3 regions of the Staphylococcus debuckii genome follow, and region 2 is predicted to be linked to each of the others. Evidence: predicted binding sites of a transcription regulator. Region 2 holds the regulator's gene; each other region holds the start of a gene.
What was found. Region 2 encodes LexA, which represses DNA repair genes until DNA is damaged. Its sites were predicted from a motif close to CGAACATATGTTCG; they were not measured.
Positions count from the first base shown of each region.

Region 1: CNQ82_RS09485 (YolD-like family protein) is a predicted target of LexA. The motif match lies at 1,221-1,234, and genes of this name have one in related genera.
Region 3: uvrB (excinuclease ABC subunit UvrB) is a predicted target of LexA. The motif match lies at 3,411-3,424, and genes of this name have one in related genera.

Region 1 is NZ_CP033460.1:1,971,309-1,981,948, reverse strand. It holds partial or broken gene CNQ82_RS09490 (hypothetical protein) at 1-745, shown strand, start outside; gene CNQ82_RS09485 (YolD-like family protein) at 788-1,198, opposite strand; gene CNQ82_RS09480 (hypothetical protein) at 1,494-1,913, shown strand; gene arsC (arsenate reductase (thioredoxin)) at 1,910-2,311, opposite strand; gene arsB (arsenite efflux transporter membrane subunit ArsB) at 2,329-3,621, opposite strand; gene CNQ82_RS09465 (ArsR/SmtB family transcription factor) at 3,621-3,935, opposite strand; gene CNQ82_RS09460 (hypothetical protein) at 4,140-4,340, shown strand; gene CNQ82_RS09455 (ArsR/SmtB family transcription factor) at 4,373-4,693, shown strand; gene CNQ82_RS09450 (permease) at 4,783-5,667, shown strand; gene CNQ82_RS13165 (alcohol dehydrogenase) at 5,681-5,809, shown strand; gene pglS (6-phosphogluconolactonase) at 6,199-7,233, shown strand; gene CNQ82_RS09440 (SLC13 family permease) at 7,608-9,170, shown strand; gene CNQ82_RS09435 (glycosyl hydrolase family 28-related protein) at 9,257-10,369, opposite strand; gene CNQ82_RS09430 (cysteine hydrolase family protein) at 10,507-10,640, shown strand, end outside.
Region 2 is NZ_CP033460.1:1,427,825-1,438,464, reverse strand. It holds gene sbcD (exonuclease subunit SbcD) at 1-133, opposite strand, end outside; gene CNQ82_RS06765 (CcdC family protein) at 432-899, opposite strand; gene CNQ82_RS06760 (YneF family protein) at 1,135-1,365, opposite strand; gene tkt (transketolase) at 1,554-3,542, opposite strand; gene CNQ82_RS06750 (DUF896 domain-containing protein) at 3,748-4,005, opposite strand; gene sosA (DNA damage-induced cell division inhibitor SosA) at 4,126-4,359, opposite strand; gene lexA (transcriptional repressor LexA) at 4,503-5,126, shown strand; gene CNQ82_RS06735 (CAP domain-containing protein) at 5,299-6,318, opposite strand; gene guaC (GMP reductase) at 6,341-7,318, opposite strand; gene rpsN (30S ribosomal protein S14) at 7,508-7,777, opposite strand; gene rpmG (50S ribosomal protein L33) at 8,036-8,185, shown strand; gene CNQ82_RS06715 (amino acid permease) at 8,498-9,961, shown strand; gene CNQ82_RS06710 (hypothetical protein) at 10,076-10,390, shown strand; gene CNQ82_RS06705 (Cof-type HAD-IIB family hydrolase) at 10,453-10,640, opposite strand, start outside.
Region 3 is NZ_CP033460.1:828,625-839,264, reverse strand. It holds gene uvrA (excinuclease ABC subunit UvrA) at 1-1,160, opposite strand, end outside; gene uvrB (excinuclease ABC subunit UvrB) at 1,168-3,150, opposite strand; gene CNQ82_RS03715 (CsbA family protein) at 3,510-3,755, opposite strand; gene CNQ82_RS03710 (YfbR-like 5'-deoxynucleotidase) at 3,762-4,403, opposite strand; gene CNQ82_RS03705 (COG3942 and LysM peptidoglycan-binding domain-containing protein) at 4,614-5,600, opposite strand; one part of gene prfB (peptide chain release factor 2) at 5,912-6,955, opposite strand; one part of gene prfB (peptide chain release factor 2) at 6,957-7,028, opposite strand; gene secA (preprotein translocase subunit SecA) at 7,203-9,731, opposite strand; gene hpf (ribosome hibernation-promoting factor, HPF/YfiA family) at 10,063-10,626, opposite strand.

The sequences.
Region 1 (10,640 bases), 540 kb from region 2:
TATAAAAAATAATAGTAAGGATATTTTTGAATACAAAGTATCTAAAAAGATGGGTTTTGAAGTTTATTATTTAGCTAATGAAAATGAATTTACTGATGATCCTTTCTATGAGGACGTGAAGATTCAAGAGTGGTTAGTAAATGCGCCTATTTTTTCATTTGAAGGAAAAAGTAAACATTTTAGGCAAGATGGTTATAGCGATAATTATATAAATTTCTTGAATAAAGCATCTGTTTTTGTAGTTTGGATGGATGAGCAAGAAGGAGATGTTTTAGAACAATGTTCTCAAATGGCACTTTATTTCAATAGTTCTGCTAATTTCTTTTTCTTAGAAACTATGTTAAATGAATTACAATTGTATGGGTATCAACAATATAATTTAAATGGAAAAAAAAGAAGCCCTATATTTTAGACAATGGATACTAAATTTCAAGAGATCTATTGCAATTATTTATAGAACAAAGCTTTTACCTAGTTTATATTTATATTTGTATCTAAAAAATAATAATGATTTTAAATCTCCTCAATATATTGAAGAATTAAACAAAGAAGAATTATCACTAATTGAATTGGAACAGTCATATAAGGAAGAAGAAATAAGCGAAAAATTAAATAAACTTTTGTTAATAATAAGTCTTTTATCAATTTTCCAAGTAGTAGAAATTTTTTCAGTGATAAAAATAATATATTTAATATCAGTATTATACTTATAATGATTTTGCTAGAAGTATTTCGAAAAAGGTAATTATAAAAACACTATTTAAACTTTTTAAAAGTTTAAATAGTGTTAAGTGATACTACAAACGTTAGCATTATTTAAATTATATATATTATTGTTAGTATCAGAAAAGGAAAATGTATTACCAATTTCATCCTTTTTTAAAATTTTTCCCGTATATTTTGAAATGTTACCGTCTTCCCAATATGTGATTGTACATAACTCATCTTTTCTAATTTTCATTTGAAAAATCTGGTCTAAATTATCTAATGAATCATATGTTAGCAACGGTTTTTCAACATTATCTTGATTCTTTATAATTTGCTCTAAAATTTCAAACTGTTGTGGGAGAGTCGCAAAAGCTTGCCATTTGATTTTTCCGCGCCCTTGAGGAATTCTAGGGTTTAAATATTCTCTTGGGATTTTTCTATAATCAGTTTCATATTTATATTTGTCAGGAGCGTTTGGATTAGGAATCATAAAATCACCTCACCACAATTATAGAACATACGTTCTGCTCCGGCAAGGATTATATAAATTTTTTAAGGTGATTAATTAATTCAAAATAAGTTATTTCCTAGATGGAAAGGTTGAGTGAGATTATCGAGTTTATAAACAATAAAGAAATTTTAAATATACTTTTGGGAGCTTTTATAACAATATTGACTGGAACTGTAATGTTTGTAATACAAAGTACTATGAAATATTTATTAAAAGAAGAGGAAATTTGTATATCTACTTTAAACATGTTCCTAGTATAATAACGTCTAAACCAATGTGTAAATCAAAAGAAGCAGAGAATTTATATAGAATTCAAGTTCCTTTATGGATAGAAATTCATAATACTAAAGAAATAAAGCAAATAATAAGAGATTTCAATATTGTGGCTTATTATAAAAATAAAAAAGTAGATGATTTTATACAAATAAATGAATACACAATCAATAAAATTCCATTAGCTAATAATGGGTCATACTCTTTTATAATCGATTCAAATGAAATAAAAACTTACGAGTTGTTTTTTTATTTAGATACAAATAAGAAAATTGATATGTTAAATGTAAGGTGTTTTGATGGACATGATAAAACAAAAATATATACATTAAAAAATTTTGATGAGGACATGAAGTCAGGCACTCAAGATTTAGATAGTAAATGGAGAAGGTTAAATAATTCAAAGAAACACTCGAATTAAACGAATGTTTCTTTGAATTGTTTTATTCGATTTTTGATTTCATCTCTAACACGTTGGAATTCTGACCACTCTTTACCTGCTGGATCATCAAAACCCCAGTGTTCTTTTTTGATGCTTGGAGGTAATATAGGACAATTATCATCTGCGTCACTACATAATGTTACGACCAAATCTGACTGCTCTAAGATATCACTATCAATCAAATCTGATGTATGGTTTGAGATATCAATATCCACTTCTTTCATAGCTTCAATTGCTTTAGGATTAACGCCATGTGTTTCAATCCCTGCAGAATATACACGCCAGTCTTCACCTAATATTTGCTTTCCCCAGCCTTCAGCCATTTGGCTACGACAAGAGTTGCCAGTACATATAAAATAAATTGTTTTCTTATCCATAATTAAAGCCTCTTTTCTTAAAATATAATTAGTGTAAGGTATAAACCTAAGAGTGTTATAAATAATACTGGAATAGTGATGATAATACCAGTTTTAAAGTATGTTCCCCATGAAATTTTCACACCCTTTTGAGTTAAAACATGTAGCCACAATAATGTTGCTAAAGAACCTATTGGCGTAATTTTAGGTCCTAAATCAGAACCTATGACATTCGCATAAACCATACCTTCTTTAATAGTTCCAACTACATTTGATTGTCCGATAGCAATAGCATCTATTAAAACTGTAGGCATATTATTCATAATTGATGATAAAAAGGCCGATATAAAGCCCATGCCCATGATACTGCCAAACAATCCATGAATTGAAATATTAGATAATACGTCGGCTAAAATTGTTGTGATACCTACATTTTTTAAACCAAATACAACTAAGTACATACCAATAGAAAATACAACAATATTCCATGGCGCACCTTTAATGACTTGTTTCGTATGTACTGCTCTAGACTTACGCGCTAATAATACGAATATTAAGGCAATGATACCAGCAATGATTGATACAGGTATTTGTATAAACTCACTAACAAGATATCCCACGAGTAGTATTGCTAATACAATCCATGAAATTTTAAATAGTTTTGGATCTTTAATTGCGTCTTTAGGCATCGTAAGATTTTCTGTATCGAACGTTTTAGGTATAGATTTTCTGAAATATAGCCATAAAACAAGAACACTGGCAATCAGAGAGAATATATTAGGAATAATCATTCGACTAAAATATTCAATAAATCCAATATCGAAGTAATCTGCAGAAACGATATTAACTAAGTTACTTACAATTAAAGGTAGTGATGTAGTATCGGCAATAAAACCACTGGCAATAATAAAAGGAAAAATCACTTTTTTATTAAATCCTAGATTTCTTACCATCGCTAATACAATGGGCGTTAAGATTAAAGCTGCACCATCATTTGCGAAAAATGCTGCTACAATTGCCCCTAATATCATGATAAAAACAAACATTTTTAATCCATTACCGTTTGAAGCCTTGACCATATGTATCGCAGACCATTCAAAAAATCCAATTTCATCTAATATTAATGAAATAAGAATAACAGCTACAAATGTTAAGGTAGCATTCCAAACAATACCTGTTACTTCTAATACATCGGAAAAACTTACGACTCCCGTAATGATAGCAACGACAGCTCCAATTAAAGCTGTAATACCAATATCTAATCCCTTAGGTTGCCATATCACAAAGGTTAAAGTTAAAAGAAAAATCACAATTGCTAAAGCTGTCATCATCAACATTCACCTGATTTCACATTTTTACATATACAGCGTTGATCAGAAGTATTAACGATAGTTAAATTTTTATTGACGTCATCTAAAATAGCATGATTAAGTTGATACATGTGTTTGTTACCGTCTTTTCTTGTAGTAACTATATTGTTTTCTACTAACGACTTCATATGATGACTTAGAGTTGGTTGTGAGAATTGAAAATGTTCTAGTAAGTCACAGGCACATAATTCACCACAAGATAGTAAATCTAGTATTTCTAATCTGCTTGAATCTGATAAAACTTTTAATATTGCTGATAAATCTTTATAAGACATAAATATACCTCCTATCCATAACATAGATTAACATCTATATAGCTTTGTGTCTATGTAGTTTTTCGACTAATTTTAGTATTAGATTAGAGTGCGTCGTAAATAACTAGTTTTATTATCTTGCAAAAGTTAAAAAAATAATTTATAGTTAATACATCAAAAAAAGTTGATGTATTGTTTTAGTATTTTATAAAGGAGTTCTATTTTATGAGAGTAAATCATGCAAGTACACTATCTGTTGATTATTTTGTTAGTTATTTGAACCTAATCATGACATCAAGAGAAGTCACTTTAAAAGAAGCTATAATATATATGAAGAAAGAGTTTTTTAAAGGTGAGACTGATATGTATGGTAAAATGACAGAAACTCATTTTAATTTAGCAATACAAGAACTTAAACAAAAATAGAGGTATGTAAATATAAGAGAGGTGAACTTTCAATGGAAGTTATTAAATCTAGCCCTAATAGAACCGAGGAAGAACAATTAGAATTTTATGAACAGATGTTTAATGCGCTCGCTGACAAAATTAGACTTAAAATTCTACATTCAATACGTCAAAGCGATTCAAATACTTTATGTGTTTGTGATTTAGAAGAATTATTAGCGTTAAAACAATCTAAACTCTCCTATCATTTAAAAAAATTAGTAGATGCTAATATACTTATTGCTGAAAAGCATGGCACATGGAATTATTATAAAATTAATGAGCAACAAATACAGGTGGTTTTAAATGAAGATACTTGCTGTAAGATACTTTAAGTATCTTCTTTTTAACATAGAGTTAATCAACTTTTTTTGATTAATATATCAAAAAAAGTTGATTAAATAAATTCGGAGGCGTTATACTAATGATAGATTCAATTATGGAATTTATAAAAACATTTCTAATGCTATTTTTTGAATTATTAATACTGTTCATAATCGTAAGTTTTATTGTAAGTTTAATTCAACAAGTAGTTTCGGAAGATAAAATCAAAAACATGTTAAGTAAGCATAACCAAGGAATTAATTATTTTTTAGGCATGGTATTTGGTGCGATTACTCCCTTTTGTTCCTGTTCAACTATTCCAATACTCGCAGGATTATTAAATTCTAAAGTCCCTTTTGGTCCTTCTATGAGTTTTTTAATTGCTTCACCATTGATGAATCCATTAATGATGTTTATGTTATGGGCTTTATTAGGTTGGAAAGTTGCAATAGTTTATTTTGTTGTACTAGCAATATTTAGTATCTTAACAGGTTTTGTATTTTCAAAAATGAATTTAGCTGAAACCTATAAAGGCGTAAATGTTAAAGGCGATGGATTTTTTGCCAATAAAGAAGGATCTCGTTTTAAACAAGCATTAAATGATGCGTGGGCATTTTTATATCCAATGCTTCCTTACCTATTTATTGGTGTGTTTATTGGTGCCTTTATATATGGGTTCGTACCCGAAACATTTATTACTAAATATGCAAGTGGAGATGGTGTTTTACCCGTATTCATTTCTTCTATTATAGGAATTCCTATGTATATTAGACCCGAAACAATGTTACCTATAGCTGAAGCGTTAGTATCAAAAGGAATGTCTTTAGGAACAGTTGTTGCGTTGATCATTGGTGGCGCTGGTGCAAGTATTCCAGAAGTTGTATTGCTATCTAAGCTATTCAAGAAAAAATTTGTAATATCATTTATTATCGCAATTTTAGTTGTAGCTATTGCTACTGGCTTAATTGTTAATTCAATTATTTAAGGAGGTGAATTAAATGGGAATCAAAGATGTGTTGAATAAATTAAAACCCAAAGACCAAGAATGTTGCTCTGTAGAAATTGAAGAAAGTAAAGATGTTAAAGAAGAGAAGGATGAGAAAAAAGAAAATAATAAATGTTGCTAAGCTAGAAAAGATACCGTTTTTTAATCGGTGTCTTTTTAAATTTGACATATAATATATGTTTATTATGTTAGATTTATTGTTAATATTATATTTATATTAATTTAGTACATATAATGAATGGGGCCCATTTCACCATCCCTCTTCCTTGAGGGATGTTTGTTTCTAATTGGCTGCGTGGGATTTTTCGATAATCTGTTTCCGATTGTGAGTCCTTCAAAGATATCACCTGCTTGTGGTTCAAGTTGATAATTTTATTATACGAACATTTGTTCGCATTTGCAAGTTTAATTCTTAAATTTTTTTGAGCTGAGAATGGAGAGAAAAAACTGAAGTATTATCTTTTTTAGCGGGAATATCTTACAATGAATATTAATAAAGGAGGGTAAAAAATGACAAAATCAGGTTACATTGGATCTTATACGAAAAAAGAAGGTAAGGGGATTTACCGTTTCGTATTGGATGAATCGAAAGCTGCAATTGAAAAAGTAGAAACAGGATTTGAAATTGAAGCTTCGACATACTTAACAAGGAAAAATCAATTCTTATATGCGATTACTAAAGAAGGCGAACGCTGCGGTATTGCTAGTTTCCGCATTGAAAATGATGGCGAACTAGTATTGCTGAATAAATGTTTAGATTCTGTTGAAGGAACAGGATGTTATATTTCTGTATCTGATGATGGAGAATATTTATTTGAAGCGGTGTACGGAGCAGGCATTATTCGTTTATATGAGTTGGATTCTGCAACAGGTGAAGTAGTCAGCTTAATAGAGGAATTGAAACATAACTATAAAACAGGACCACATGAGAGACAAGATCATCCACATGTACACTATGCACATCAAACGCCTGATAAAAAGTTTGTAGCTGCTTGTGATTTAGGGACAGATCGTATTGTAAGTTATTCCTTTAATGAAAATGGATATGATGTCGCAGCCATTTCAGAGTTTGAAGCAGGTTTTGGTCCGCGTCATATTGAATTTCATAAAAATGGCAAATTCGCATATGTGGTGCATGAATTAGCCAACAAAGTCAGCGTGACTCAATATGTGAATGGTCATTTTGAAGAAATTGCTAATTATTCTACATTGCCTGGAGATTTCAAAGATGAAAGTAAGTTAGCAGGAGTCCGTTTATCACATGATCAACGCTATTTATATATCAGTAATCGTGGTCATGATAGTATTGCAGTTTTTGCAGTCAATGAAAAAGGTGATGAACTGGAGTTTGTAGAAATTGTACCAAGTGGTGATGAATTCCCGCGTGATTTCAACATCACAGAAGATGATAACTACTTAGTGTGTGCACACCAAGAAGGCGAGTATAAAGTTACTGTTTTCGAACGTCATCAAGAAAGCGGCAAACTGAGTTTAACAGATGGCCAACACCATGCAGCAGAAGGTGTTTGTGTTATTTTCGATTAATATAGAGGAACCGGGACACATTAAATGTCTCGGTTCTTTCTTATTAGATGTAGTATATTCGGCCAATTGCTCTGACAGAGGTTAATCTAAAAAGAGAACTTCAAAATATTAGAGACAGCAGTCTTTACTTCATGTTTCACTCCGCTTCTCACTACCTATCCAACATTACTTTTCACTCCCGAAACTCCTGCCCTCATCAATAATAAATATAAGTTATCAAAATACATAACCTAAAATTATGTATTCGTTTTCACGAAAATGTCTAAATATCCAGAAAATTATGATAAACTTAATAAAACAATAGCATATCTAAGCAATAGATATATTTATTTTATTTAAATAGATACACAGCTATTGAAAGAGGGGGGATTGTTATGCTGAAACAACATAACAGCAATTTTTTCATGACAGGCAGTCTGACATTCTTTTCCAATAAGAAGAAAAATAAGCCTTATAATTTAGGACAATTGATTGGGCTTATATTGGGACCTGTTTTATTTGCTTTAATTTTATTATTTGTACATCCAGAAGGTTTAGGTTACAAAGGGGTATTTGTGATGGCGAGTACAGCATGGATTGCTGTATGGTGGATAACCGAAGCTATACCTATACCAGCGACCAGCTTAATGCCGCTAGTACTGATGCCGATTGGACATGTTATGGATCCGGCTCAAGTTACTTCAGAATATGGCAATGATATTATCTTCTTATTCTTAGGAGGATTTATCTTAGCAATAGCAATGGAAAGATGGAACTTACATACACGGGTAGCTTTAATTATTATTAATAGTATTGGAACAAGTACAGGTAAAATATTACTTGGGTTTATGTTAGCAACAGGCGGTTTATCTATGTTCGTATCCAATACAGCAGCAGTAATGATTATGATTCCTATTGGTTTAGCAATCATTGCAGAAGCTAAAAAATTAAATGAGAAAGAACATCATGAGAAAAGTTTATCGAAATTTGAACAATCCTTAGTGTTGGCAATCGGATATGCTGGTACTATAGGCGGTATGGGAACGTTAATCGGGACACCGCCATTGATTATTTTAAAAGGACAGTATCATGCAGCTTTCGGACATGAAATTAGTTTCGCTAAATGGATGATTATCGGTGTGCCGACAGTCATTGTTCTATTATTTTTAACATGGTTATATTTGCGCTATGTGGCATTTAAACAAGAGTTAAAATATTTGCCTGGCGGAGATGCACTTATTAAAACGAAGTTGAAAGAATTAGGAAAGGTCTCATATGAAGAGAAAGTTGTATTCACTGTCTTTACTATAGCCAGTATTCTGTGGATTATCCGCGAATTTGTCTTAAAGCAGTGGGGGCCGACATCTTTAGTTCAAGATGGAACGATTGCAATGTTCGTGTCAATTCTGCTCTTCATTATTCCAGCTAAAAATACTAAAAAATATAAAAGAATTATTGATTGGGAAGTTGCTAAAGAGTTGCCTTGGGGCGTTTTAATTCTCTTCGGAGGCGGTTTAGCACTTGCAAAAGGTATCTCGGAAAGTGGTTTAGCTAAATGGTTAGGCCAGCAATTAGTAGCTTTAAATGGCGTTAGTCCGCTTCTCATCGTTATTGTTATTACGATGTTTGTTCTATTCTTAACTGAGGTGACTTCTAATACTGCGACAGCCACTATGATTCTGCCAATCTTAGCAACACTCTCAGTAGCAATCGGCGTACATCCATTGTTATTAATGGTGCCAGCAGCTATGGCTTCTAACTGTGCATACATGATGCCGGTTGGTACACCGCCGAACGCTATCGTATTTGGTACAGGTTTGATTTCTATTAAGAAGATGGCTAGTGTCGGGTTCTGGGTCAATATGATCAGTGCGATACTCATTATCTTAGTCGTTTACTTCTTAATGCCATTTGCCTTAGGTATCGATATCAGCGAACCGTTAAAACTAGTTAAATAAACAATGAAATGAAGGGATTGAGACGTAGTTAGATGTTTCAATCCCTTTTCTGCTTGGCCCCATACTATATATCCCAACTCTATTACTCACTTTAATACTAATATTTCGTTTGAAACATTTTTAAGTTTGACATGTTTGGATGATAGTGAAGGTTGCTGCACTATGAGTTGATCGATATCTTCTAAATGTAAGTGCTGGTGCGTTTCATTAAAAACATTATCTGCAACGATGACATCTTGATGTTGAATATTTTTATAATTGCGGATGTGGACAGCATCTTTTTTCATATTACCGTCGAAGCGGTTGTTAATGATATTCACGTGCGTTCCGCTTTGTGGACCGGTAATCCAACCTGATTGGATGTCAGCGGTATTTTTATCATCTTTAGTTCCGAGAAAACGAATACCGCCTGCGCAATCAATAAAGTGATTATCCATGATATAGACATCTTTAGCTTTAAGCGGAGTTAATGCATAATCTCCGGTTTGGTAAAAAGTATTTTTAAAAATAGAAAGATGTTCATAATATTGGTTATGACGTGTCGCGTGTGAACCGATAGCACGATTCCAACTGTTAAAGCTCGGTGTCTCGGAAGGACCGAAATAACATTCGGAAATAGAGACGTTTTTAGTAATAGTGCCATCGCGCGTACCGAATTTCGGGAAGGCGCCTGGAACTTGGATATCTAATTGGATGGCTTCTGAAAAACTGCGATCGCCCTTAATATCTAAAAAGCCTTCAAAGTTGCAACGTGTAATCATTAATCCGTCTACACCACAGGCATCGATGCCATGGCCGCCGACTACGTCTTTAATTGTGACATTATACAATACAATATCTTTTGCGTGCCCGATACACATCGCTGTATTGTTATCTGGAATACGTGAACCGTTCATATCGAAAGTTCCACCGATAATGCGTAAGTGTCCATTCCCACGATAACCATGATATTGACCGTAACGATAGCCGTTTTTCAACAAAGTATCTTTGCCGTGACGTTGCAGCACTGCTGCTTCATTTAAAAATAAAGTAGTGCCCTCAAAGATGGTTAGCGCGCGTTTAATATGATAAGTTCCTGCTGGAATATAAACAATGCTGCCTGGATGCTTTTTAGCTAAGTTGAGCGCTCGTTGCAAGGCTTTAGTATCTTTATGTTTATGTCTTCCGACGAGGCCGAATTGAACTGGGTTGATAATCATTTGCTGCCACCTGCTTTCCAAAGGTTTCTTTTTCAAAAAAATAGTAGGGTATGTATGGTCGATAAATTCTGTGAAGTAGGTTATTCTAAGTATAAACGAGATAGTATTAGTATAAACAAAAATGGGGGTTATGCATAATGGCAAAGCAAGCTTTGATTGTTGTGGATTATTCGTATGATTTTGTAGCGCCGGATGGTAAGCTGACTTGCGGTGAACCGGGGCAAGCAATCGATGACTTTATTGCTGAACGTATGGAGGATTTTGATGCAAA
Region 2 (10,640 bases):
TAACGATTAAATCAGGCTTTTCTTCTTTCATTGCAACAATAAATTGTTCTAAGATATATTTTTGGTCTTCTAAGAATGACTGGCCGTTTAATATTTTCCCTAGATGCCAGTCAGCTGTATGTATGACTTTCACAAGATCACCTCATGTTTCTTATTATATAATAAACCGCTTATCTTCTCATCGAAAATAAGCGGCATCTCTTATGTCTATTAAATTATTCGATATATTTAGTATAACTTTTGGAAAAAAGAAAATGTTAATGCTAAGCCGGCTACAATGAGTCCGATTAAACTAACTACATGTTTTAGTTTCAAATAAATCAACTTTTCTTTGTATTCTTTTAGTATTATACCCTTTATAACAAAATTGAGCGGGACGGAAATAATATTTGATTAAAATTATTTCGTCGTCCCGCTTCCTAAACTTTCTATTAACTTATAAGTTTTCTTTTTAACTTTTTATATTTCATCAACATAGCAATTCGCCATGGTAAAATCATGCAAAATGCAAGTAAGAAGAACATTCCAGCAAGTTGCCCAGGATCAATCTGATTGCTGACAATTACTTTAATAAACGTTCTGATAACGAGTAATGATATTAAAATAATCGGAAATGCTTTCGAACGTTTCATATAAATCTCTGAACCTTTTACTTCGAAACGAGATGTCCAGATCAGAACTGTTGAGAATAGTACACCCATGATAATTGCTTCAATAATTTCCATACCATTTAATCTAAAGTAAGGAACGACGAACATTAATGCCCCTGTGGACATAAATATAGGCGGTAAAATCAGTTTCTTTTCATTAACAGGAAATTGTTGCGCTTTCATTCTGACGACTATTACAACAGCGCCCATTATGAATGCTATACCGATAGAAAATACAAGATATAACACAATGACACCTTCTTTACATGGTTAAGTATTTAATTTAAATCATTGTATAGTATATCACTGCAACTGAAAATTTCCATAGAAAAAGTTCATTTTTTCCCAGATAATTCCAGTCTGCACATCTATTTTTATATAAAAAAGCTTTCTACCTTTACTCTTTTGAGAGAATGAAAACTTTTTAAAAGCAAAAAAAGAAACGATACTCTTCTTTGAGCAAAGTTTCTTTTTTTATTAGAGATTATTTCATTTTTTGATCCATATTTTTGTTCATCATCGTCATCATTTGATTGATTTTCTTTTGAGATGGTTTTTGACCCATTTGCATCATCATCATACGTAACATTTCTTCATTAATAGGAGGGTTCTTTTTAAGATAATCCATCATGTATTTTCTTGCTAAGAAGAATCCACCAACTAAACCGATGATAAGTGCAGCAACAATTAAAAGAATTGCTAACCAAGTTGCCATTGTCTCACCCACTTTCTTTATCCTTTTGCATTTTACTAAACTTATAAATTCATTTCAAGTTGTTCTATTACACTCTCACATTGAATTCACAAAATAAGAGCTATTCCTAGCCCTTTGAAATTATAACTGTATTATACAGCATTTCAAGTATGGAATAGCTCTCTCTTACTTACATTGTATTGCATTTATTATAGATTGTTCAATAACTTAAGAACATTTTCTTTTGTGAAACCATATTTTTCAACGACTAAGCCGCCTGGAGCACTTGCACCGAATCTATCGATACCTAATACTTCGCCTTCTAAGCCGACATATTTATGCCAACCTAGTGTTGCGCCCATTTCTACAGCTAAGCGTTTAGTAATTGATGGTGGAAGAATTTCATCTTTATATTCTTTAGATTGTTGTTCAAATGCGTGCCAGTTAGGCATTGATACGACGCGAATACCTTTGCCGCTTTCAGCAAATGATTTTGCTGCTTCAACTGCTAAGCTCACTTCAGAACCAGTAGCAAGCAATAGATATTCAGGTTCAGTATCTGATTCGTAAACTACATATGCACCTTTACGTACACCTTCTTCAACTGTGTCTTTCGGTACATCTAAAACAGGCAAGTTTTGACGTGTTAATACTAATGAAGTTGGTGTATTTTCAGTTTCTAATGCAACTTCCCAAGCAACACGTGTTTCGTTACCGTCAGCTGGACGAATTACATTCATATTCGGTAATGAACGTAAGGCCGCTAATTGTTCAATCGGTTCATGAGTAGGGCCATCTTCACCTACAGCGATTGAATCGTGTGTGAAGATAAATGTTGAATTCAAGCCCATGATTGCTGATAATCTTAACGCTGGTTTCAAGTAGTCACTGAAAACGAAGAATGTAGCGCCATATGGATTTAAACCGCCATGTGCAGCCATACCATTTACAGCAGCTCCCATTGCAAACTCACGTACACCAAACCAAATGTTTTTACCTTCTGGAGTATTACGGTCATAGTCTACTGCTTCTTTAACATTTGATTTGTTTGAACCTGCTAAGTCAGCTGATCCACCGAAGAATGAAGGAACATGTTTACTCAATGCTTGAATGACTTCACCTGAGTCAGCACGTGTAGCACTTTCGCTGCCTACTTCAAATTCCGGCAAATATTCTTTGTAGTCTTCTGGCAATTCGCCATTAATAGCTTTTTTGAATTCTGCAGCAAGTTCAGGATATTCATCAGAGTATTTATCTACTAATTTTTTCCAAGCTGCTTCATTTTCATCGGCACGTTTTAACATTGTGTCATTGAAGATATCATATACTTCATCTGGCACATAGAAGCGTTTTTCAGGATTTAAGTGATAGTTTTCTAATGTCAATGTACGTTCGTCATCGCCTAATGGTGCACCGTGTACGCCATGCGTACCTGATTTATTAGGTGAACCGTAACCAATAACTGTTTTCACTTCGATCATAGTAGGACCTTTTTGTTTCTTAGCTTCTTCAATAGCATTATTGATTTCTTCTAAATCATTACCATCTTTAACTAAGATGTGGTTCCAGCCATATGCTTCAAAACGTTCTTTGATATTTTCAGAAAATGCTTTGTCCAAGTCACCGTCTAGTGAAATATCATTTGAATCGTAAAGTGCAATCAATTTATCCAATTGCAAATGACCTGCTAATGAAGCGGCTTCATGAGAAATACCTTCCATTAAGTCACCATCAGAAGCTAACACGTAAGTGTAATGGTCTACTACTTCAGCATCCGGTTTATTGAATTTACCCGCTAAGTGATTTTCAGCCATTGCCATTCCCACAGACATAGCAAAACCTTGTCCAAGCGGACCAGTAGTTACTTCTACACCTTGAGTGTGTCTGAATTCAGGGTGACCTGGAGTTTTAGAATCCCACTGTCTGAATTGTTTCAGTTCTTCTAATTCTAAACTTCCAGAAACATGAAGTAAGCTATAAAGCAACGCAGAACCATGTCCTGCAGATAAAATAAATCTATCTCTATTAAAGTATTCATTTGAATTAGGGTTGAAATTCAAATGGCGTGTCCAAAGCGTATATGCCATTGGCGCAGCGCCCATAGGCAATCCTGGATGACCAGAATTCGCTTTTTCTACTGCATCGATACTTAAAGCTCTTATCGTATTAACTGCAAGTTCATCTTTTTTGTCGAACATCAATAAAACTTCCTTTCTATACAGCATCATTTTATGCCATTATACATTATCTATTATCAGTTTTACATTCTTTGTTCTTATGAAACCGCTAACAATTATTATAAATTTATTTATTTTTAAATTTTATGCTAAAAAAAGCCACCTCATCACTGTAATAAGGCGGTTTTTTATCTATATTCAAAGTCATTTTTTTTGCAAGAAAAATTTAGCTTCTTTTATTTTGATCACGTTGGACTTGTTTCAATTTGTCAGGAGTTACATCATTGCCTTCTGGATCTAAAACTTTCGTATTCTCAAGTTGTTGTTTGAAGCCTTCACGGAAAGTACCAAGGTATTTCTGATGAAGTTCTGCTCTTTCTTTTGCTTCTTCTTTAGTTAAGCCCTCTGTTTTTTTCTTTTTAGATAATTCATTGATTCTCTTAATCGTTTCTTTATGTTCTTCAGACACTTTAAATCCCTCCATTGCTCTGATAATTATTAATGATACCAAAAAGATTGGCAGTAATAAAAATAAAGGAAACTTGTTATTGTACAGTTCCCTATTCTCAATAATTATACACCTAGAATGGAATTAATCGTATTTTTAATGCGCCACAGCAATCACAGGTTTACTTTCTTGTTCGCCTTCGCTTTTAACATAACCTTCTTGTTCGGCTTTTTGTTCTGCTTTAGCGGATATAGTATGATCCGTCATTTCGTACACTTGTTCTTTATTCGCAGTTTGATTAGCACTTACAATAAAAGCTGAAAACAATACAAAAGAAGTCAATAATACTGCTGAATATACTAAAAAAGTTGATTGGTATTTCTTAATCATTTTTCAACACTCCCAGAACATTTGTTTGTATTAACAAGATATCAGAACGATTGTTCGCTGTCAACACTTTTACGAACAAATGTTTGTAAATGTTTTGTTCGCATGCTATAATAAGAACAAACAAGAAGAGGATGTGCTTTAATATGACAGAACTAACGAAACGTCAAAGCGAAATTTATGAATATATTAAAACCGTAGTCCACACAAAAGGGTATCCGCCAAGCGTCAGAGAAATTGGTGAAGCGGTAGGATTAGCTTCTAGCTCGACAGTACATGGGCACTTATCGAGATTAGAGAGTAAAGGTTATATCCGACGTGACCCTACTAAACCGAGAGCAATTGAAATAGTAAGCGATCAACTTGAAGAATCTGCTGAAATGGAAGGAACAATCCATGTTCCAGTTATCGGGAAAGTTACTGCAGGTGTTCCTATTACTGCAGTAGAAAATATCGAAGAATATTTCCCTCTTCCAGAACATCTTACTTCTACACATAATAGTGATATTTTCATCTTGAATGTTGTGGGAGACAGTATGATTGAAGCTGGTATACTTGATGGAGATAAAGTGATTGTACGCAGCCAGACAATTGCTGAAAATGGAGATATCATTGTAGCTATGACTGAAGATGATGAGGCAACAGTTAAACGTTTTTATAAAGAAAAACACCGTTACCGCTTGCAACCAGAAAATAGTACCATGGATCCTATCTACTTAGAGCAAGTAACGGTTTTAGGTAAAGTAGTAGGTTTGTTCAGAGAACTCTAATTCGCCTTTCTGTTTGCATATTATCTCTTCTTAACACGTATAAGCTAAAACAGGTGCTGGGACAAATTAATGTCTCAGCACCTGTTTTATGAACTGGCAGTATATATATCTAGATAGAATCAGAAAGAGCCGACGAAATTAATCCGTGTTATTTCGTCGGCCCTCTTCCTTTTTAACTTGTATAATCTTCTGTCCAGAATGGTTGTCTTTCTTCGTTGAAACTTACACCTACGCCTAAATTTTTAAAATTAGTTTGTAAGATATTCTTTCTATGTCCTTCTGAATTCATTAGGCCTTCATGCGCAAAAATACTGCTTTGTTGCCCATAAGCTAAGTTTTCACCAGCATTTTGATAATCGATACCGTCTTTTTTCATTCTGTCGAACGGTGACTCGCCTTTAAGGTTGTTATGATCAAAGAAATGATGTTCTGCCATATCTTCACTATGTTTACGTCCAGTATCTGATAATGGTTGGCTATAATTCAATACAGATTTGCCTTTTTGGACACGCTGTGCGTTTACCAAATCGAAATCCTGTAATTCGAATCCTTTTTCAAGTGATGAAGACGGTGCGCCGTATTGCCGGGACAACCGATTCTCCATTTTATTACTTACTTGCATTAAGCCTGTCACTTGGTTATTTTCATGTTGATCATAGAATACAGTAGTATAAATATTATCTTTATCAAATACATCATATTCATCATTGTTGAGTTCAAAACGATAATTTCCTTTAGTGATACTACTCAGAGGTTTGCCCATTCTCGATCTGACAGTCTCTTGCGGTGTACCATACTTAATCTTGGATTTAGATGAAATTATATTTTGATTCGTATAAATTGCATTCACTTTATTATCAATATAGCTGACCATAATAAATGAGTGATATTGATTATGATACGTATACCACTGCAAGCCATATTCGTTAGCAGTTACTCTTTTGGGCTTGCCTAATTGTTTTTCAACTTGTGCCTTATCCATGTTCATTTGTATATTTCTAATTGCAAAGTCTTGCTTATCAGGAACCTTTAATGCTTCCTTAGTCACGTTTTCTCTGGCAGCCAAAGCTTGGATCTTACCTCTTGCGTGCTCTTGCAAATCTAACATCCAAGATGTCTCTTTAATAGGCACACATAAAGCCACGAGTAAGAAAACTGTTATCAGAGCAAAATATCTTCTAATTTTGGGCACCTCCGCCTATCAGTGCAAAAGCTTAGTCTCTATCACCGTTAAAAATAGAATTTCTTACAATCACATAATCTACTTTTCTTAATGAACCTAAATCTTTTCCACCTGCGTATGAAATTGAACTTTGTAAGTCTTGTTGCATTTCAGTCAACGTATCAGCTAATGTTCCTTTATGTTCTACAAACATCTTTTTACCTTCAACATTTTTATGTTCGCCTTTTTGGAATTCAGAGGCGCTTCCGAAATACTCTTTATAAAGTTTGCCATCTAATTCAACTGTTTCTCCAGGTGATTCTTCGTGTGCTGCAAATAATGATCCGACCATAACCATTGAAGCACCGAAACGAATAGATTTAGCAATATCACCATGTGTTCTGATTCCGCCATCAGCAATAATTGGTTTGCGTGCTGCTTTGCTGCAGTGATTAATCGCAGCTAATTGCCAACCACCTGTACCGAAACCTGTTTTAATTTTAGTAATACATACACGTCCAGGACCGATACCTACTTTTGTAGCATCAGCGCCAGCATTTTCAAGTTCTCTGACACCTTCTGGCGTACCTACGTTACCTGCAATAACAAATGTTTCTGGTAAATAAGATTTAATTTGACGAATCATATTAATCACTTGTTCTGAGTGACCGTGTGCTATATCTATTGTAATGTATTCAGGTTTTAAACCTTCTTCAGCTATCTCTTTAACGAAATCATATTCTTTATCTTTAACGCCTACTGAAATAGAGGCGAACAAACCTTTGTCTTGCATTTTTTTAATAAATGGAATTCTTGCTTCTTCATCAAAACGATGCATAATGTAGAAATAATCGTTCTCAGCAAACCACTCAGCTAATTTTTCATTCATAACTGTTTGCATATTTGCTGGCACAACTGGTAATTTGAATCTTCTTGGACCGAATTGTACACTTGTATCACATTCTGAACGACTCTTTACAATACATTTATTTGGAATTAATTGAACATCTTCGTAATCAAATATCTTCATATAAAAAACACCTTACCCATACACTTTATTTATTTTTCCAAAATATCCAATGTATATCATACTATCTTAGCGCCTAATTTACCAACTTAAATTTACTTTTTTTTGGTTAATTTTGAACAAAAAAAGAACACACTTCGATTTTGAAGTGTGTGTACTCAACTTAAAGCTACTCGTTTTATGTTAGACGGCTTACCAGCTTGCTTTTTTAACGCCTGGAATTTGTCCTTTATGCGCATGTTCTCTGAAAGCAATACGTGACATTTCGAATTTTCTCATTACGCCACGAGGTCTGCCAGTAACTTTACATCTACGAGTTAAGCGTGTTGGTGATGAATCTCTTGGCAATTTTTGTAATGCTTCGTAATCACCTTTAGCTTTCAATTCTTGACGTTTTGCATAATATTTAGCAACGAGTTCTTCTCGTTTTTGTTCTTTAACAACTTTTGATTTTTTGGCCATTAAAGTTCCTACCTTTCTTCTATAATTGTTTATAATCGTAATTATTACGATTTATATCATAACACAAATTTCGACTTTATCAATACATTTTGCTCATTTTTTCAAGCAAAGTTGTTTACTAATTGGAAGTTTTTATATAGAATAGAATACATTGAGCTTATGCGCCATTATTGAAACCTCATCTTGCACGTTATGCATGAATATGGTAAATTTAAGTGCGTAAGTATTGCTAATAACTTAATAGAAAGGGTGTCTACATTGCGCGTAAACGTAACTTTAGCTTGCACAGAATGCGGCGACCGTAATTATATTACTACTAAAAACAAACGTAACAATCCTGAACGTATTGAATTAATGAAATATTGTCCAAGATTAAAAAAATATACATTACACCGCGAAACTAAATAATCTAATGAAACCGAGTTATCTTTTAAAGATGATAACGACGAAACGACGATAGTGAACTTACCGTTAATCATAACGTATAAGTTCACTTTTTATTTTTTACGGATATTCAATATACACCTTTAACGTATTTTTGTCTACATCCCCCTCCTCTTTATCCCTCTAGTTTAAGCATTTAACGCTAAATTTCCTCTATTTTCTGAATTTTTTATAAATTTTTCGCTTTAAAGTGCTAAATTCCATTGATTAGTGTTCTAAAAACGATTAGAATAGACTACATATCATTTTCAAATTAAAAGATTAGGGGTAACGCTTATGGATGAAAACAAAATGAACAGGGGGCTCAGTTCCCGGCATATATCAATGATTGCTATCGGTGGCGCAATTGGTACCGGCCTCTTTATTGCAACCGGAGGAGTTATTTCACAAGCTGGTCCGGGCGGTGCAATTCTCGCCTATGTGTTAATTGGAATTATGTTGTACTTCTTAATGTCATCAGTTGGTGAATTAGCAACGTTTTACCCAGTTTCTGGGTCATTCAGTTCTTATTCAACTCGCTTCATCGATCCATCTCTCGGTTTTACAGCAGGATGGTTATATTGGGCGATTTGGTCACTTGTAACCAGTGTCGATACTATTATCGCATCTAACGTACTTTATTATTGGGATACTTTTAAATTCTTTTCTCCATTAACTTGGAGCTTAATATTCATTACTTTATTATTATTATTAAACATTTTTACAGTCAGAGCCTTTGGTGAAGCTGAATTCTGGTTATCAGCCATTAAAGTTATCACTATTATTGTCTTTATTATTGTTGGTATTTTAACGATATTCGGAATTCTAGGTGGCCATACTTACGGTTTGAAAAACTTCACTACAGGAGAAGCGCCATTCGTAGGTGGTATATCAGGGTTCTTAAGTGTTTTACTCGTTGCTGGTTTCTCAGTCGGGGGTACTGAAGTCGTCGCTGTGACAGCCGGGGAATCTGATAATCCTGAAAAATCTATGCCAAGTGCCATCAAATCTGTATTTTGGAGAATATTGTTATTCTATATTCTCTCTATAGCTGTTATTTCAGCTATTCTACCTTATACAGATCCTCTACTATTAAACAAAAGTGAATCAGTTGCCCAAAGTCCTTTCACAATTGTTTTTGATAGAGTCGGCATCGCTTTTGCAGCATCTGTCATCAATGCTGTTATATTAACCTCGTTGTTATCAGCAGCTAATTCAGGTATCTATACGACAAGCCGTATGTTGTTCTCGCTCAGCAACGACAAACAAGCACCGAAATTCTTAAGTTATCTACATCCCAAAACAAAATTACCGCTTCCTGCAATTCTGACAACTTATCTCATTGTAGTAGCCGTAATTATCATTGCTAACTTCTATGCTGATACCGTCTTTACTTTATTAGGAATTATCGGCCAGTTGGTTATCTTTATCTGGGCCGCTGCAGTATGTGCGCAAATTAGGTTACGTCAAGGCATCAAAGCTCAAGGTTTAGATGCTAGCAAAATACTCCCTTATAAAGCGCCTTTATATCCTTTAGGGCCTATTATCGTGTTAGCAACACTTATTTTCTTATTAGTCGGAGGTTCTTTCGAAAATATTGTGAATCTAAGTGTCGGCGGTTTAACGAAAGACTTCTTGCCTATCATCATTCTGGCAACGATTTATCTTCTGCATAAAAGCGTGAAGAAAACGAAATATGTACGCCTGAAAGAAATGGACTTAAGAAACTTTAAAGCGTTCAATAAAGTAAATAAAAAATAAGTGATATGAAAACAGGTTGAATTTCAGCCTGTTTTTTTCATATATCTGATTTTCTCGCAGAACTATATATAGTATAATAATAGTAATAATAAGAACAAATCGAGGTGTTACAACATGGTAGGACAAACTAATTTATTTGACGATGTTTTGAAAGAGGATGAACGTTTTGTCATTGTTGTTCAATCTCTTGAAGATAAACAAGGCAAGCTTGTAAAACGTACTTTAAGAGAATACCCAAGTTTAGAACATGATCAAATGGTTCCGCTATTTGAGCACTTAAAAGATGTATATCTCAATGAACCATTTGAGCCAGGACAATCCGCCTATATTATTACTGTTTATACCAACTTAGATTATTCTGCTGATAATATTTATGCATTGGTTAAACGTAATCATGGCATGCATGAATGGACACATACAGCAAAGTAAACAAAAACAAACACAAGAGCCGGGCAATTTATTGTCTTGGCTCTTGTGTTCTGTAACACTTTTTATTTCAATATTTTTTCTAAAGCGACTACAATGCCATCTGAATCATGATCCAGTGTAACATCATCTGCAATCTCTTTTAATTCTGCTTTAGCATTGCCCATAGCTACTGAATAACCCGCTTCTTCAATCATAGAATAATCATTCAAACTATCTCCGAAAGCAATCGTTTGTGAAATATCTATATCAA
Region 3 (10,640 bases), 600 kb from region 2:
TCATGAAAGCGTCTTTCAATATTTGGAATAACACCTTCAAACGGCATAGTACGTGTACGTTTTTGTCCATTTCGCGATTCAAAAGTAAATTTAATTTCTTTATCTTTTGAACCATGTAAGATGATATTCTTTTGACGATCAGTCAACTTTTTGAAAGGTTTGTCCATATTAATTTTATACACTTCGCATACGCGTTTTAAAAGTGTTGGATAAAAATCTGAACTCTTAGGTTCCCAAGGTACAATAGCACCTTCTGCTAATGATTTATTCGGATCAGGCACAATTAAATCAACATCTGCTGTTAATTTTTGACCTAAACCATCACAATCAGGACAAGCACCGAATGGACTGTTGAAACTAAACATACGGGGTTCTAGTTCACCGATACTGAATCCGCAAATTGGACAAGCATGATTTTCAGAGAACTTCAATTCGTCTCCATCAATAATATCAACAGTTAAGTTACCATCTGCGAGTTCTAAAGCTGTTTCAATTGAGTCAGCTAGTCTGCCCTCAATTCCATCCTTAACTACTAAGCGATCGACAACTACTTCTATCGTATGGTTTTTATTTTTGTCTAACTCCGGCACATCATTAATATCTAATATTTCACCATCTACACGTACACGCACGTAACCTTTTTTACTGATATCTTGTAATAGCTTTTCATGTGAACCTTTACGGTGGTTAACCACCGGAGCCATTAATTGAATTTTAGTGCGTTCTTCTAATTCTAATGTACGGTCTACCATTTGTTGAACCGTTTGTGATTCTATTTCAATTCCATGTTCAGGACAATATGCTTTTCCTACTCTTGCATACAGCAAACGAATATAATCATATATTTCTGTTACAGTTGCTACTGTTGAACGTGGGTTTTTACTGGTAGTTTTTTGATCAATTGAAATTGCTGGCGACAATCCTTCAATTGTATCTACATCTGGTTTATCCATTTGTCCCAAGAATTGACGCGCATATGCACTTAGCGATTCGACATAACGGCGCTGCCCTTCAGCATAGATGGTATCGAACGCTAAGGAAGACTTACCAGAACCTGATAAGCCTGTCATCACAATCAATTTATTCTTCGGTAACTCTACATCTACATTTTTTAAGTTGTGCGCTCTGGCACCTTTTACAACTATGGATGGTTCTTTCATCTAGATATCACCCTTCTGCCTTTAATTCAAATAACATATCTCTTAATTCTGTTGCTCTTTCGAAGTCTAAATCTTTCGCTGCTTTTTTCATTTCTTTTTCTATATTGGCAATTGTTTTTTCTCGTTCTTTTTTCGTTAATTTTTTAGGAACTACTTTTTGTTCTTTTTCATTTTCTTCATCTGTCTCTACTGTTGCGCTGATAACATCATGAATTTTCTTATGAATCGTTTGCGGCGTAATACCATGTTCTTCATTATATTCATTTTGAATCTTACGACGACGTTCTGTTTCATCTATTGCATATTGCATAGAGTCCGTCACTTTATCAGCGTACATAATTACTTCACCATGTTCATTACGGGCAGCACGGCCAATAGTTTGTACGAGTGAACGTTCAGAGCGTAAAAAACCTTCTTTATCAGCGTCTAAAATTACTACAAGAGAAACCTCTGGTATATCGATACCCTCTCTTAACAAGTTGATACCTACGACCGCATCATAAGTTCCCATACGCAAGTCTCTTATGATTTCGATACGCTCTAAAGTTTTAATTTCAGAATGCAGATAGTTTACTTTAATACCCGCTTCTTTAAGATATGTCGTTAAGTCCTCACTCATTTTCTTCGTCAATGTAGTGATTAATACACGTTCATTTTTTTCTACTCTATCTTGAATTTCACTTAATAAATCATCAATTTGATTTTTAGTAGGTCTGACTTCAATTTTAGGGTCTAACAAGCCAGTAGGTCGAATAATTTGTTCAGTCATTTTATCTGTATGTTCTAATTCATAAGGTCCAGGTGTAGCTGAAACATAAACCAATTGTTTGGTTTTTTCTTCAAATTCTTCGAAAGTTAAAGGTCTGTTATCGATTGCACTCGGCAAACGGAAACCATGGTCAACTAACACTTGTTTACGTGCTCTGTCTCCGTTATACATTCCTCTGATTTGCGGTAAAGTTACATGAGACTCATCAATCATTACCAACCAATCATCACCGAAGTAATCAAGTAACGTGTATGGTGTGGAACCGATTGGGCGTAAAGTTAGATGAACAGAATAGTTTTCAATTCCTGAACAAAAGCCCATTTCTCTCATCATTTCCAAATCATAATTGGTTCTTTGTTCCAGTCTTTGAGCTTCTAATAATTTATTTTCAGAACGTAATTCTTTTAGACGTTCTTCTAGTTCTTTTTCAATTCTTTCAATCGCTAATTTCAGCTTTTCATCACGTGTGACATAGTGAGATGCTGGGAAAATTGAGAAGTGTTCACGTTGTCTTAATACTTCTCCAGTTAAGTAATTCACTTCGCTGATACGATCAATTTCATCTCCGAAAAATTCTACACGGATACATATTTCTTCACGTGAAGCTGGGAAGACTTCAACTACATCTCCGCGAACTCTGAAGGTACCACGTTTAAAATCAATATCATTTCTGGTATATTGAATGTCCACTAAGTCTCTCAAAAACTGACTGCGGTCCATCTCCATGCCTTCTCTGATGTTTACTACTAAGTCACTATATTCTTCCGGATTCCCTAACCCAAAAATACAGCTGACGCTAGCAACAATAATTACATCATCACGTTCAAATAAAGAACTTGTTGCGGAATGTCGTAATTGGTCGATTTCGTCATTGATCGTTGCATCCTTTTCAATAAATGTATCAGTTGAAGGGACATAAGCTTCTGGTTGATAATAATCATAAAAGCTGACGAAATATTCTACTCTATTTTCTGGAAACAGCTCTTTAAATTCATTGTATAATTGACCGGCAAGTGTCTTGTTATGTGCGATAACAAGTGTCGGTTTACCTACTTCTTTAATCACATTGCTCATTGTAAAAGTTTTACCTGTCCCTGTCGCACCTAACAATGTTTGATGACGTTTGCCCGCTTTAATACCCTCTGTAAGCTCTTTAATCGCTGTAGGCTGGTCACCTTGAGGTTCATAACCAGAGACAATTTTAAATGGATGGTGTTCCATGCAATTAACAATCTCCTTTTATTTATATTCACATAATCATATTCAATCTTTATATCAATGTACTAAAACACAAATCGGCTGAGACATCCTCATTGCCTCAACCTCCTACTCAGACGAGCAGACATTGTTATCTCTTCAGTCCGCACTGTCCGTTTGTACATTTAATTCAACCCTATTTGCTAATCTATATATTCTCATTTTGGCTTTATCTCAAACTTTTTGTATCATAAACTATTTTAACAGATTCATCCGAAAAAATACAAACATCTGTTCGTAAGGTAAAAAGTTTTTTTAAGACGAAAAAAGCACTTGCCTCAAAAGTGACAAGTACTGAAATATATTATCTTATATCATTCTTTTTAACGATCTTCATCTTCGTGCTGTTTGTGGAGATTCAATTGATCAACAATCACAAATCCCGCTAACAACGATACTACATCTATAAAAATAATCCATTCATTATGGAAGAATCCTTTATAAATTGAACCGCCAATCAGCGTTAATGTTACAATTGCACCTACCCATTTATTTTTAGTAATTACGCTGAATAATACAACTAAAACACAAGGGAAAAACGAAGCACAAAGATACCAAACGAGAACCATAAGTTGTCACCCATCTCTTTTATTTAAAATCGACATTGTTAATTCTCGCAATTCCGATCGTGGAATGAAGTTTTCTGTCAACATTTCCGGAATTACATTATCGATAAAGTCTTGTACCGATACTAAATGATCAAACTGCATAATTGTTTCTAAAGACATCTCATAAATTTCGAAGAACAAATCATCCGGATTTCTCTTTTGTATTTCACCAAATGTTTCATAAAGCAAATCGATTTTATCAGCTACCGCCAATATTTGTCCCTCTAAAGAATCATCTTTACCTTCTTGCAGCCTTTCTCTATAAACATCTTGGTATTCAGGAGGAAACTCTTCCCTGATAAAGTTATCGACCATTTCCTCTTCAACTTGTGAGAACAACACTTTTAAATCACGGCTTGCATATTTTACAGGTGTCTTGATGTCGCCTGTAAATACTTCTGCAAAGTCATGATTCAAAGCCTTTTCATATAAATTTTTCCAGTTAATTTCATTACCGTGCGCTTCCTCTACTGTACCTAAGTATTGAGCAATCTTAGTAACTTTGAAAGAATGCGCAGCTACATTATGTTCAAAATATTTAAATTTTCCAGGCAAGCGTATTAGCTTTTCTAGATCTGATAGTCTTTTAAAATATTGATGTACACCCATATCCAGCTCACCCCTTGTCTATTTAATGAGTTATTATACTCGAAAAGTTGACATTCTTGCAAGAACTTTGAAAATACAATTTGACTTTTTTACATTCGTTTGTCTTTTACCCTTTCAAGCTAGATTCAATATCACTTTTTTTAAATAAAAGAGCACTATCCTCAAAATTTGAGAACAGTGCTGTCTTATATTATCGCGATATGAAATTGATTAATGAATAAAGTTATATGAAGCTGCTTGTCCAGCTGAAAGTGTACGTGAAGTAACGACACCTGGTCCATAACCATAGTTCATTTCAGAAACGCGAACTGAACCATCACCATTTACGCCTTCTACGTATGCTACATGGCCATATGCACCTGCTGAAGATTGCATAATAGCACCCGCTGATGGTGTATTATTTACTGTACGTCCTGAAGCCGCTGCTGCACTTGCCCAGTTATTCGCATTACCCCATAATGAGCCAGCTTTACCGCCTGCACGATCAAATACATAATAAGTACATTGACCTGCAGTATAGTAGTTAGCACCTGAATAGTTTGAATATGATGCTTGTGTTGCTGCTGGTGCACTATAAGATGTTGTGTTTGTATTATATGAAGTATAGTCTGAGTTTGTAGTAGGCGCACTATAGTATGAATGTGCAGCTTGAGCAGGCGCTGTATATTCGCTGCTGCTGTCATTAGAATAGTAAGTTGTCGGAGCTGCCTCTTTATGTTCTACTGTTCTGTAGCCTGAATGTGTCGGTTGTTCTGTTTGTTGTTGTTCTTCGTTGTAAGATTGTTTCTCAACTTCTTTAACCGCTTTGCCAGAATATAGTGCTTGTAAATGTGCTGCACCCTTATCTGAAACGGCTAAGATATCACCAGGTAAAATAACATTAGTAAGACCTGGGTTTAATTCGTGCAACTTATTTAAAGTAAGATGATGTGCTTTAGCGATTGAATTTAAAGAGTCGCCCGCTTTCACTTCTACAACATCTGTATCAGGCAAGACTAATTGTGTGTCTTTCTTAACTTCGTCTTGATTTAATTTATTTAAATTTTTAATTTCATTTGTAGTCGTGGCAAACAAAGCTGCGACATCGCTTAATTTAGCGTTTTCTTTAACAACATGTGTTTGTTCTGCATTTGCAACGCTATTTAATCCTGTAAAAACTGTCACCGATGCTGCTGAGAGTAATAAAGCTTTCTTCATTTATTAGTTCATCCTTTGCTGTCAAATTAAGTGAACTAAATATAGCATAAAAAATAACGCAATGGATTGATGTTAAAAAGTTGTAATATAACCGTTATAAAACCACCAACTTTTTATTCTAAAACTTTTTTGTAAGATATTTGTTAACCCTTGGTATTATTGGAACAAACAGATTTTTTAAAGCTACTGTAAACTACTTTTCAGTAACATTAAATCATGCATATTGCATTTAAATTATTATTAAACCAGCCCTGGTCCTCTTTTTAAATTAACAAAGGAACTAGGTCAAATGCTGTCCTAGTTCCTTTTTCTTACGCTTCTCGATTATCCATTTGTGTTCTTAAGTAAGCTTCAATAAATGGTCCGATTTCTCCATCCATTACAGCATTTACATTACCTGTTTCTTCATTTGTACGATGGTCTTTTACCATAGAATATGGATGGAAGACATACGAACGGATTTGACTGCCCCATCCGATTTCTTTTTGCTCTCCACGGATTTCAGCCATTTCACGTTCTTGCTCTTCTAATTTCAATTGATACAATTTAGATTTCAACATTTTCATTGCCGCTTCACGGTTTTTAATTTGCGAACGTTCATTTTGGTTATTGACCACAATTCCAGTTGGATGGTGAGTAATACGGATAGCAGATTCTGTTTTATTGATATGTTGTCCGCCAGCTCCGGATGCTCTGAAAGTATCCACTGTGATATCATCCGGATTAATTTCTATTTCAATCTCATTATTACTGAACTCAGGAATCACATCACAAGATACAAATGAGGTATGACGACGTCCAGATGAATCAAACGGTGATATACGTACCAAACGATGTACGCCTTTTTCTGCTTTCAAATAACCATAAGCATTATGTCCTTTAATGACTAGCGTTACACTTTTAACACCCGCTTCGTCACCTGGCAAATAATCTGCCACTTCTACTTTAAATCCTTGCTGCTCTGCATAACGTTGATACATACGCAATAACATACTCGCCCAGTCTTGCGATTCCGTACCGCCCGCACCTGGATGCAGCTCTAAGATTGCATTATTCGCATCATAAGGTCCATTCAATAATAATTGCAATTCAAATTGGTCTAATTTATCTTTAAACCCGATTGCTTCCTCTTCTAAGTCTGCTTTCAAATCTTCATCATATTCTTCTGCCAACAATTCATGAGTGGCAGTCATATCTTCTAATTCCGCTTCTAAATCACGATAGCCGTTCACAACATGTTTTATTGCATTATTTTTATCGATGATTTCTTGCGCTTTTTGTTGATCGTCCCAGAAATTCGGATCCGTCATCATTTCTTCATATTCTTGGATGTTTGTCTCTTTTTCTTCTAAGTCAAAGAGACCCCCTAAGTTGATTTAATTTCTCTTCATAATTTGCGAGATTACGTTTAATTTCAGATAGTTCCATATTCATATCTCTCCAATACCTGTTTAATTTTCAAGATTACCTTTTTTATTTTAGCATACATTTAAGACCCTGTTGGATTGAAAAAAAGACCGCTGAAAGCCGTCAGAAAGAAACTCTGCTGATTACTGAGTCTCTTTCCTGAAGCGATTTAACAGTGGTCTTTCAAATGTTCAATTATTTGCCGTGACAATTTTTATATTTTTTGCCGCTGCCGCATGGACATGGGTCATTACGGCCAATGTGATTATCTTTAACGACAGGTTTAGATTTAACTTTTTCCTTACCGTCTTCTGCAGATACATGTTGACCTTGATATTCTTTCGCTTTATCACGTTCAATATCGTCATCTACTGTAATAACAGATTTCAAGATATACTTGCTGACGTCTTCTTCGATATTCACCATCATAGTGTCGAACAATTGATGTCCTTCATTTTGATAGTCACGAAGCGGGTTTTGTTGTCCGTATGAACGCAAATGGATACCTTGACGCAATTGATCCATCGTATCAATGTGGTCAGTCCAACGTCCATCAATAGAACGTAATAAAATCATACGTTCAAACTCATTGAATTGTTCAGGAATATTAGCTTTTTGTGCTTCATAAGCTTTTTCAATTTTAGCCCAAACAGTATCAAAGATATCTTCACGATCTTTACCTTTGATTTCTTCTTCTTTTACTTCACCTTCGTGCAAGAAGACATCTTCAATAAAGTTGATAAACGGTGTATAGTCGATTTCATCGATTTCTTCATTCACATAATAAGTGATGGCGCGGTCTAATGTAGAACGCATCATTGTAATTACGAGTTCTGAACTTGATTCTGAGTCGATAATATTATTACGTTCATTATAAATAATTTCACGTTGTTTACGTAATACTTCGTCATATTCTAGGATACGTTTACGCGCATCGAAGTTATTACCTTCAACACGTTTTTGCGCAGATTCAACTGCACGTGACACCATTTTTGATTCTATCGGCGTAGAATCGTCCATACCTAGTCGGCCCATCATTTTTTGTAAGCGTTCAGAACCGAAACGTACCATCAATTCATCTTGTAAAGATAAGTAGAAACGACTTTCGCCGCGGTCACCTTGACGTCCAGAACGACCACGCAACTGATCATCGATACGGCGTGATTCGTGACGTTCTGTACCGATAACAGCTAAACCGCCTAATTCTTCTACACCTTCGCCTAATTTAATATCAGTACCACGACCAGCCATGTTAGTCGCAATAGTTACTGCGCCTTTTTGACCTGCAGTAGAGACAATTTCTGCTTCGCGTTCATGATTTTTGGCATTCAAGACATCATGGCGTACGCCACGTTTTTTCAGAAGTTGTGAAATATATTCACTGGTTTCAACGGCTACTGTACCTAGAAGAATCGGTTGTCCTTTTTTGTGTTTTTCTACTACGTCTTCTACTACTGCATCAAATTTGCCTTTTTGGCTGATGTAAATCAAATCCGGCTTATCTTCACGTTGAACAGGACGGTTTGTCGGAATTTGCGTTACCGTCATGTTGTAAATATTACGGAATTCTTCTTCCTCTGTTTTCGCTGTACCTGTCATACCAGCTAATTTATTATACATACGGAAGTAGTTTTGGAAAGTAATAGAAGCCATTGTTTTAGATTCATTTTGAATTTGAACGCCTTCTTTAGCTTCAATTGCTTGGTGCAAACCTTCAGAGAAACGGCGTCCTGGCATCGTACGTCCTGTAAATTGGTCAACGATTAATACTTCACCATCTACTACCATGTAGTCGACATCACGTTGCAATGTATAATTAGCGCGTAACGCTGTATTGATATGTGTAATGATATCTACGTTATTCAAATCGTATAAGTTATCCAATTTGAACATACGTTCAGCTTTATCAGCACCTTGGTCTGTTAATTGCACTGATTTCGTTTTTTCGTCATAGTTATAGTCATCTTCTGCTTTCAACATTTTAGCGAAGACGTTAGCTTGAGTATATAGGGAGGTTGATTTTTCAGCTTCGCCTGAAATAATCAATGGCGTACGTGCTTCATCGATTAAAATAGAGTCGACCTCATCAATAATAGCGAAGTGCAATGGACGCATAACACGTTCTTCTGAATAATTCACCATGTTGTCGCGTAAATAATCAAACCCAAGTTCATTATTTGTACTATAAGTAATATCTTCGTTATAAGCTTGACGCTTCTGCTCGGTAGATAAACTATTCAAATTCAATCCGACAGTCAAACCTAAGAAGTTATATAACTCAGCCATCTCTTCACTTTGGAAGCTTGCTAAATATTCATTGACCGTAATAACGTGCACACCACGGCCTGCTAAGGCATTTAAATATGTCGGCATTGTAGCTGTCAAAGTTTTACCTTCACCAGTTCTCATTTCAGAAATATCACCATTATGAATGGCGATTCCTCCCATGATTTGTACTGGATATGGCGTCATGTTGAACACGCGTTTAGCCCCTTCACGTACGAGTGCAAAGGCCTCTGGTAAAATTTCGTCTAAAATTTTATTTTGCTTTTGTACATCTTCTTCTGCTTGTAATCTTTCTTGAAATGCTTTGGTTTTATTTCTGATTTCTTCATCAGTAAGAATCGACATTTCTTCTTCTAAAGCGAGTACTTTGTCAGCTTGCTTACTTAGGCGTTTAATTTCTCTCTTATTGCCGTCAACAATTTTTGTTAAAAAACCCATTCTGTTCGCTCCTTTGGTATAAAAACTGTTTGGCTTACAACAATTTATCTTACCATTTATATGGTTTGATTTATACTTAAAAACTCATAGGATCCTGTTTATATACTGTCTTGTTGTCTTTATCCAGATGTGCGTCTTACAGTTTTATTTTTTTCTTTAATACCGTAGTTTCTTTAATTGTGTACTTAATACATCCCTCTTATTTTGACACGGACATAACCTGTAAATCAATCAATTGCTATTTAATTAATCAAATCTTAATAGGCCGTCTTGGAAAAAAATAAACTCTTGCGACATTGATTGCCGCAAGAGCACTTTTAATTATCAAATATTAGTTTTCTAATGTTTCGATCAAACCGTATTTTCCATCTTTACGACGGTAGACGATACTTGTACCATCTGTTTCTCGATCAGTGAAAATGAAGAAGTCATGACCAAGCAAGTCCATTTGCAGTACTGCTTCTTCAGAATCCATTGGTTTTAAGCTGAATTGTTTAGAACGGATGATTTCGATTTCATCATCTTTATCATGATCAGCTGCTTCCGGAGGTGTTTCCGGTGTAGCTGGGAACGGCTCTTGTTCGCTGTCTTTACGTTTTTTACGATTAACACGTGTTTTGTATTTACGAACTTGGCGTTCTAATTTGTTAGTAATTAAGTCAATTCCTGCATATAAATCATCGTTTCTTTCTTCTGCACGAAGTGTAACGTCTTTAAGCGGAATTGTAACTTCAATTTTTGTGCTAGAATTTGCATAAGTTTTCACTTTTACGTGTGCATTCACATTCGGCACATTAGTGAAGTAACGTTCAAGTTTACCAACTTTGTCCTCAATGTAATTACGTATTGCGTCTGTAATAGTGAGGTTGTCTCCATGAATTTCAAATCTAATCATAGTAATCGACTCCT